Regions from separate parts of the Caballeronia sp. ATUFL_F2_KS9A genome, predicted to be linked through region 2. Evidence: riboswitches for the same ligand, from Rfam matches in the RefSeq annotation. Region 2 holds a riboswitch; the other holds the start of a gene.
The links. A riboswitch is a leader RNA that binds a small molecule or an ion and turns the genes downstream of it on or off. The one in region 2 is predicted to bind cobalamin.
Positions count from the first base shown of each region.

Region 1: it holds a riboswitch for cobalamin, as region 2 does, so the genes downstream of both, NCS67_RS02685 (TonB-dependent receptor domain-containing protein) here and NCS67_RS17735 (CbtB domain-containing protein) in region 2, are expected to answer to the same signal.

Region 1 covers NZ_JALQEK010000002.1:90,179-94,584, forward strand. The annotation lists gene NCS67_RS02660 (SIMPL domain-containing protein) at 1-366, opposite strand, end outside; gene NCS67_RS02665 (EVE domain-containing protein) at 436-894, opposite strand; RNA gene ssrS (6S RNA) at 974-1,155, opposite strand; gene NCS67_RS02675 (cell division protein ZapA) at 1,261-1,575, opposite strand; gene NCS67_RS02680 (ATPase) at 1,572-1,940, opposite strand; cobalamin riboswitch at 2,208-2,505, shown strand; gene NCS67_RS02685 (TonB-dependent receptor domain-containing protein) at 2,587-4,406, shown strand, end outside.
Region 2 covers NZ_JALQEK010000029.1:422,794-427,199, forward strand. The annotation lists gene NCS67_RS17720 (cobyrinic acid a,c-diamide synthase CobB) at 1-439, shown strand, start outside; gene NCS67_RS17725 (DUF1289 domain-containing protein) at 436-681, shown strand; gene NCS67_RS17730 (CbtA family protein) at 716-1,498, opposite strand; gene NCS67_RS17735 (CbtB domain-containing protein) at 1,508-1,741, opposite strand; cobalamin riboswitch at 1,771-1,897, opposite strand; gene NCS67_RS17740 (histidine phosphatase family protein) at 1,946-2,512, shown strand; gene NCS67_RS17745 (DUF1428 domain-containing protein) at 2,572-2,943, shown strand; gene hmuQ (heme-degrading protein HmuQ) at 2,994-3,308, shown strand; gene NCS67_RS17755 (hypothetical protein) at 3,417-3,740, opposite strand; gene lhpI (bifunctional Delta(1)-pyrroline-2-carboxylate/Delta(1)-piperideine-2-carboxylate reductase) at 3,870-4,406, opposite strand, start outside.

The DNA of each region.
Region 1 (4,406 bases), on a different contig from region 2:
CACGACTTCGGTGCGCCCGCGCCACGCGGAAATCTTGCCGTCGCGATCCGTCGACGGATAGACGGTGAACGAGCCGCTCTTCGCGGTCACGCCGTCGACACCTTTGGCTTCGCGTAACGCGGCCTCGGCGCGCTGATTGAGCGTGCTGGTGAGCGACGACGGATCGGCCGCTTCCTGTTCGTAGAAGAGCGTGATGTTGACGACATCCTGCGGCACTTGCGCGCTCGCTTGTGCGGAGAGCGAGAGCACGCCCGAGGGCTGTGGCTGCGTCATCACCGTCTGCGCAGCGGCGGTTTGAGACAACGTAAGCGCGGCACCGGACATCGCGAGCAGGGCGAAGGCGGCGGCGGTTTTCTTATTGAGCATCGAAGGACTCCGTGACATCGCGTACGTGCGACGGGATTTAGTCGCAGTCGTGAAGTCGTAAGTTCCTTGTTAGACGAGGTGCTCGGTAATAAATCGCCATTGCGCTTCGGTCACGGGCGTGATCGAGAGCCGGTTGCCGCGCGCGAGCACTTGCATGTCGGCAAGCTCTGGATGTTCGCGCAACGCGGCGAGCGATATGAGCGGCGTCTTCTTCACGAACTTCACGTCGACGAGCATCCAGCGCGGCGTTTCCTGCGTCGATTTCGGATCGTAGTAATCGCTCTTCGGATCGAATTGCGTGGGATCCGGATACGCCGTCGAGCACACTTTCGCGATGCCCGCGATGCCCGGCTCCGGGCAGCTCGAATGATAGAAGAGCACGCCGTCGCCGATCTGCATCTGATCGCGCATGAAGTTGCGCGCCTGATAGTTGCGTACGCCCGTCCACGGCAAGGTTTTTTTCGGCGCGTGCGCGAGATGATCGATGCTCGCTTCGTCCGGTTCGGACTTCATCAGCCAGTAGCGCATGGTCGTGTGCATGAATCGAAGAGCGAACGGCAGGGACAAACGAAAACGGCATCGGAAAAACCGATGCCGTTTCTTGAATGAGGTCCCCGCCACAGCCGCTAGGCCGGCATCCTGAACCTGGGTTCAAGATTGGTCGCGGTAAGCAACACTTCGGGTACATCGGACTAGCGACGCGCGCGCCCGTGCTGCAAGGTTCCGCAACCGTGCCAATGTAGCATTGGTTCAAGGAATATATGACCTTGGCGTACCAGGCAGGGAAACGTCACTCTACACCAATCGTTTGCCTTCTGCAGCCTCTTCACGCTACTTCGGCGGTTTCTTTTTTCGATTGACATTGCGCGCTGATTGACTCGACGCGCATCTGCCTTATTGCGCTTCGTGTTGCGCAATGACCGCGCCCAATTGCTCGTTCATCGAGTGCATCGTGCGGCGGATTTCTTCGGCGGGGAAGGCCTCGCCGTGACGCACGCTGTCCTGCAGCTTAAGCAATTCCGACGCCAGCGAAAGCGCCGCCATCACCGCGATGCGATCCGTGCCGCGCACGCTGCTTGCATTGCGCACTTTGTTCATTTCGGCGTCGACGCGCGCGACGGCTTCACGCAATGCGCCTTCGGTTTCCGGCGAGCACGCGAGACGATACGGCTGCCCGAGAATGGATACTTCGATCTGCGTGGTCGTCATGCCTTCTCTCCCTGATGATGCTCGCCGTGCAATTCCGTTTCATGTGCTTCCCGGGAATCGGCTTCGAGGAGATCGAGTTGATTGTCGGACTCGGCATGTTGCGCGGACTTGCCGCGCGGCAGCTTTTCGAGAATCGCGTTCAGGCGGATTTGCGCGTCGTCGATTTTCGCGGACAGCGAATCGCGTTCGGACTGCAGCGTATCGCGCTCTTCGCGCACTTGCGCGAGCTCGGCCTGCACGTTCGCATAGTCGGCGCGCAGCTGTTCGAGTTGTTCCTGCAGCGCTTGATGCGCCTGCTTGTGGCGCTCGCTGATCTGGATCAGCCGGCCGATGTTTCCTGACAGTGATTCGAGTTCGTTGAGCATGTGCTGCGTCCTCTAAAGACCTCGCATTTTAGCGCGGTTCAACGGAGCTTCCGATAAATGTCTCGTTTCGAGACGTAACAACACGCGATCTAGCGCTTAATCCTTCGAATCAAGCGCATGTCGCGATGCATTCGTGTGCAGAAAACGCGAGCGCCCCGCAACGCTCGTGATGACAGGCCGGCCGCTTCTCTTTCGCTTCTCGTTCGATTCGTCATGCGCCGCGCCAGTCTGCCCGCGCGGTTTTCTTGACGGCCCCGAACCGCGCTCCTACACTTGCCGCACTTTTGGTGCTCGCATCCGCGGATCTCGTGGATGCAGTCAAACGGGAAACAGGGAGCGAAGTCGCCGCAATCGACGACGAGCCAACCTGTGCTGCCCCCGCAACGGTAAGCGACCGCAACGCAAGTTGCAAGTCGTCTCATGCGCGTTTTTGCCGCGCGAGCGTGTCGAAATTCGTCGCACGCGCGCGACTGCAAGAAACGTGTCGATGCCACTGCGCGCCATGCGCGGGAAGGCGAGACGATTGATCGCCAGCCCGGATACCGGCCGGAGTCCGACGCATCGGCGCGCATGGCGCGGTGCGTTCGTCGCGCATCGTCCTCGCGGGGAGCGGGGTCGCGCTCACGCGAAACGGAACACTTCACACATGGTATTGCCACTGGCCGCGCTCAGAAGCGGTCTCTCCCGTCATGGCGCGCTCGTTGCGGCCATCGGCGCCTTGCCGTTCGCCGGCGCTGCACAGGCGGCCCAGACGGAAGACAGCACGCAAACGCTTGCGCCCGTCGTCGTCACATCGACGCGCGCGCCGCAGCCGCTTGCCGAATCGATTCCGCAGACATCGCTTTTTGACGAGCAGGACATCGCCGATGCAAACGCAAGCGACGCGCTCGGACTCGTCGCGCTCGCGCCCGGCGTGCAGATCACGCGCAACGGCGGACCGGGCTCGAACTCGGGGCTTTTCATACGCGGTGCGGCGTCGTCGCAATCGCTCGTGCTGATCGACGGCGTGCGCGTCGAATCGGCGTCGCTCGGCGCGGCACAGCTATCGCAATTGATGCTCGACCAGATCGGGCGCGTCGAGGTCGTGAACGGCAACGTGTCGGCGCTCTATGGATCGAATGCGATCGGCGGCGTCGTGCAGATCTTCACGAAGGAAGGCGAGGCGCATCCGCCGCGCTTCAACTTCGAGGCCGAGTACGGCAGCTATCACACGCAGCGGCAATCGGCGGGCGTGAGCGGCGCGCTCGACAAGGACGGCCGCACGACCTTCAGCGTGAACGTCTCGCGCGAGAAAACCGACGGCTTCTCGTCGATCGATCCGGGAATCGCGCCCGGCGCCAATCCGAACGCGAACGGCTATCTGAACGAGAGCGTCGCGGCGACGCTGCGTCACAAGTTCAGCGACAAGTGGGACGCGGGCGTGCGCTTCCTGCAATCGAACGGCATCAACAGTTTCGACGATGCCTATGGCCAGCCGACGGATATCAACGAAACGCACGATCGCGTGCGCTCGGCGTCGGTGTTCGCGAACGGCCGCGTCACGGATAACTGGACGGCGCACTTCACGATCGCGCAGGGACAGGACCGCGCGAACATCGAGCAGAACGGCGTCTATACGAGCCGTTTCGATTCGGAGAACCGGCAATATACGTGGCAGAACGACGTGCGGATCAGCGACGCGCACAAGCTGCTCTTCGGCTACGAGCATCTCGATCAGACGCTCGATTCCGATCAGTTCAGCGCGCCCGACCGTCATGTGAATTCGATGTTCGCGGGTTACGTGGCGCACATCGGCGCGAACGAGTTGCAGGCGAATCTGCGCCGCGATCAGTATTCCGATTTCGGCGGCGCGAACAGCTACTATCTGGGCTACGCGTATAACTTCGACGCGCACTGGAAGGCGAGCGCGAGCTATTCGGCCTCGTTTCGCGCGCCGAGCTTCGACGATCTCTACTATCCGCTGAGCGGCAATCCGTCGATTCAGCCGGAGCGGAGTCATTCGGTCGAGGCGGCGTTGCAGTACGCATCGAATGCGCTCGGCGTGGTGCGCGTGACGCTTTTTCAGACGCGCTATTCGAATTTGATCGATTACGTGTCCGACGGCGGCTTCTACTATGTCGCGCAGAACGTCGGGCGCGCGAAGGTGCAGGGCATCGAGGGATCGTGGGCGGGGCACGTCGGCGCAACGGATGTGCGCGCGGGCGTCACGTTCCAGAATCCCGTCGACGAAACGAATCACGAGGATTTGACGCGGCGCGCGCGGCATTTCGCGACGCTGACGGCGCATCGCACGATCGGGCCGTGGCGCGTCGGTGGCGAATGGATCGTGAGCGGTCAACGCAGCGATTACGATTCGACGCTCGCGGGCTACGGCATCGTGAATCTGTCGGCGCGCCACGACATCTCGAAGTCGTGGTACGTCACGGCGCGCATCGACAACCTGTTCGACAAGGACTATGAACTTGC
Region 2 (4,406 bases):
CTATCCCGAGCTGCATGCCGCGGCGCTCGCTTCGAACGAACGCGCGCGTGCATCGATCGTTGCGCACGTCGAGCGAGCGAAGCCCGTGGTCGCGGAATGCGGCGGCATGCTGTATCTGCTCGACACGCTGACCGACATCGAAGGCACGCGGCATGCGATGCTCGGCATCCTTCCCGGCGACGCGGCGATGCAACGCAAGCTGTCGCGCCTCGCGATGCAGCGCATCGACACGACGCATGGCGCGATGACCGGTCACACATTCCACTACTCGACGCTCGACACGCCGATGCAGCCGGCACTCAAGGCCGCTCATGCCACGACCGGCACCGAAGGCGAAGCGCTCTATCGGCATGGTTCGGTGTCGGCCACTTACATGCACGCTTACTGGCCGTCGAATCCGGCCGCGGCCGCTGCGCTCTTTCGCGGCGAATCACTATGACAACGACGCAAGACGATCTCGCTTTCACCATCGAACGCGCGAAAGCGCAGGAACCCATCGGCTCGCCATGCACCGATGTCTGCAAGCTCGATCAGGAAACGGGCCTGTGCCTCGGCTGCTTCCGAAGCCGCGAGGAAATCAAGACCTTCAGATCGATGGACGATGCCGCGAAGCTCGATCTGTTCGATGAATTGCTCAAGCGTCGTGCGGCGAAAGAGCAAACGAAAAGCCCGCGTTCCTGACGAAGCGCGGGCTTCATGAGCGACGCCGAACCGCTTACGCCGCAGCCATTCTTCTCACCGCCGGCCGCTCGAGTTCACGCGCTGCGAGCGCACCGAACACGAGACCGAGCGTCGTCCATAACAGCGCCTGCATGCCGATAGCGGCCACGCGGAAATTCCACAGCAGCGAAGCGGAGAAATCCGCGGGCACTTCATCGACGGACGGCAGCGCGACCTGCGCCGCCACGATCACGACGATATACGCAGCCGCCGCGATGAGCGTCGCGTTCCACCCGCCATGCCGCGCCACCATGCGCCGCTGCAAGCGCACGGCGAAGACGGCAGCCGCGATGGAAATCGCCACCATGCCGAAGAAAAGCGCCGTGCGCGGCCCGATGGTCTCGGCATTGCCGACAGCGGGCGGATTGGGCGGGTACTTCAGGAACGGCACGATGGCGACGCTCACGAAGCCGAACAGCGCGAGCAATGCCGACGTGCCGCGCGCGCGCAACGCGCCGAGCCGTCCATAAGCAAACGCGAACACGAGCGAGAAGAGACCGCCGAGCGCGGTGCCGAACACGGCGACGCCGGTCAGAAGGCCGAGGCCCGCTTGCGTATCGCGAGACACGAGCGCTTCGTCGCCGTGATCGTGCGAATGCGCTGGCGTGGCAGCCGCATCGGCATGACCGTGCTCATGTTCGTGTTCATGCTCGTGCTGTTCCTCGAACGCGATGGCGCGTGCCACCGACGGTTCACCGAACGCACGCGCGAAGCCGAAGCCGATCAGGCCCGCGACCAGTCCCGCGATCATGCCGCGTATCAGCAAAGTGCGAATCATGATGCTTCCTCAGTGGCACGGAAAGCCGAGCAAATGCCGGCCGTCATGCACGAATTCGTGGACGTACGTGCCCGAGAAAATCGACGTCGCGCCCTGTTCGGCGCCGACGAAATAGATTGCGATCAGCAGAATGAGGCCGATGAAGACGGCCCACGGCAACACTTCACGCACCGGAATGGGCACGGGTGCATCGAGTGACGGGGAAACCGGAGCGGAAAGGACCGGCGCGTTGGAAGCATTCATGGTGGTTCTCCAGGGAAAAGCGCGTCCCGATTGACGAAGAGCATGCAGCGGGGTCTGACTCGCGGCGCCGCGCTTTCGCGTTGACGTACCGCACACAGTGGCGCGACCGTGCCGGGTTTGCACCGGCTTCCTCGCACTGCAAGCTTGCCATTCTATGATGATCCGCTGCAAAGTAAAACGATTCCGATTCGACCGCCACCTGCCTTGGAACTCATTCTTCTCTGTCACGCCGCCACGCGCGCGATGAAAACCGGGCACTTTCCCACCGGCGACGAACCTCCCGAGCGCGATGCGCGCGCGCAGCTCGCGTCATTGCACGCCTTGCCCGACACGCGCGTGATTGCGAGTCCCGCGCGCGTCGCGCGTGAAACGGCGGCGTGGATCGCGGATGCATTCGAGATCGTTCCCGCGTTCGACGACATCGACTATGGCCGCTGGCGCGGGCATTCGATACGCGAAACGGGCGAGCGCGAACCGGAACATGTCGCTGCATGGCTCGCGGGTCCCGATGCGCGTTCGCACGGCGGCGAAAGCGTCGCCATGCTCGCTGCGCGCGTCGCCGAGGGCTTCGCTTCGATCGACCGGCTCGACGCGGGGCGCTGCATCGTCGTCACGCATGCGATCGTCGTGAAAGCGGCGCTCGCGCATGCGCTTCGCCTGCCGCTCGCATCGATCTATGGGATGAACTTCGCGCCGCTCTCGTCCACGGTGCTGGAACGCGCCTCGCCCGCCGATACGTGGACCGCCCTGAACTTCGCTGCATACGAATAGCTCAAAGCAGACAGCGCATCGCGTGCGCGGTGCGCGTTCGACTCAACCAGGAGACTCAGATGGCGCACTACGTGGATGGATTCGTCGTACCCGTACCGATCGACAAGGTCGACGCTTATCGCCGCATGGCCGAAGCCGCCGGCAAGATCTGGCTGGAACACGGCGCACTGGAGTTCGTGGAAACCATCGCCGACGACGTGAAGCCCGGCAAGCTCACATCGTTTCCACAGAGCGTGCAGATGAAGGAAGGCGAGACCGTCGCGTTCTCGTATATCGTCTACGAATCGCGCGAGCAGCGCGATAGCGTCAACGCCAAAGTGATGGAAGACCCGCGCCTCAAAACGATGATGGAATCCGGCGAGACGCCGTTCGATCCTCAACGCATGTTCTTCGGCGGCTTCACGACCATCGTCGAACTCGGGCGCGACTGATCGTTCTTATCCGCTCAATCGAGTCACTACTTCGAAGGAACCGCATCGACATGTATATCGCCATGAACCGCTTCAAGATCGTGCCCGGCGCCGAAGCCGACTTCGAACGTCGGTGGACGAGCCGCGATACGCATCTGAAGGATGTGCCCGGGTTCGTCGAGTTTCATCTGCTCAAAGGGCCGGTGAAAGACGATCACGTTCTGTATTCGAGCCATACGATATGGGCGAATCAGGCAGCCTTCGAAGACTGGACGCGTTCGGACGCGTTTCGCGCCGCGCATCGCAATGCCGGCGGCGAGACGCGCCAGCTTTATCTCGGTCATCCGGAATTCGAGGGCTTCGAAGTCATTCAGACCGTCAAATAGAGCGGTCAAGGCGCAACCGAACGTTCGCGCACTTTTCAGCGAGCACGCGCGTTTTACACACGTGTGAAAAAACGCGCTTCGCCGAAGCTGTCTTTTCAGACGTGTTTTCTAGGCCTTTGCGCCGCGCGCCATGCGCTGCAGCGTCGATGAATCGATCGCCGCCGCACAGATTCGCACCGCTTCCTTCAGCGTGCGCGGACGCCCCGCACCGAATTGCGATTCCAGCATCGCGACGGCGCGCAGACGCTCGTCATTGCCGAGTTTCTCGCCCGTCGCAAGCTCAAGAACCGAGATGAAATAAGCCGCAGGCGGCGCCGCGCTCGCATGCGGAGTCGTCTGGCGTTCCCCGTCCGCCGCGCCACCCGCGCCCTCACGTCCGTCGTCGCGCGCCGGAATCCACGGGTGCCACTTGCTGTCGTATCGACTTTTCATGGGTTAGTTCGCTGGCTCGATTGCTGTGGCGCACCTTGGCGCCGTTTGTCATGTGACGCTTATGGCGTCTCTGTCATTAAAGAGACTTACAGCAAGTACCGTTCCAAGCTGGCGTTCCCCTTGCACGGCCTAGCGCGCCGCGATGCTTTCCTCCGACAAAACCGCACGCGCGACGCGACATGCCGCAAGATCCCAAGCCGCGCAGCCGACCGATTTGAACATCACCGGTTGCAATGCATCAACGGCTTTGGACGGCGCCGCGAGCGCGAGCGCCAATGCGTGCACATCGTTCCATTCGACGCCCGCGAGAATGAAATCGCCTGCTTCGTGACGCGCGCCCGCAGGGTCGTCGACGTAAAGCGCGCTTGCATGCACGGTCGCGGCGGCGATCTCGGCGGCATCGGCGGTGAATGCGCCCACGCCGATCACGAGGCGGCCCGCGCGCGCGGGCAACGTATAGACCGGCGTCTTGCTCGTGGTCGCGGCGATGACGACATCGATCGAATCGGGAATCGTGGTCTCGTCGAGCGCGGCAAGCTGCTTCGAAAGCGATGCATGCGCCGCACAGAACTCGCGCGCGCGCCCGGGACGCGAGCCTTGCACGACGATGTGCGCATCGGGATAAATAGCGGCGAGCGCCTCGACGTGATACGCAGCCTGCTTGCC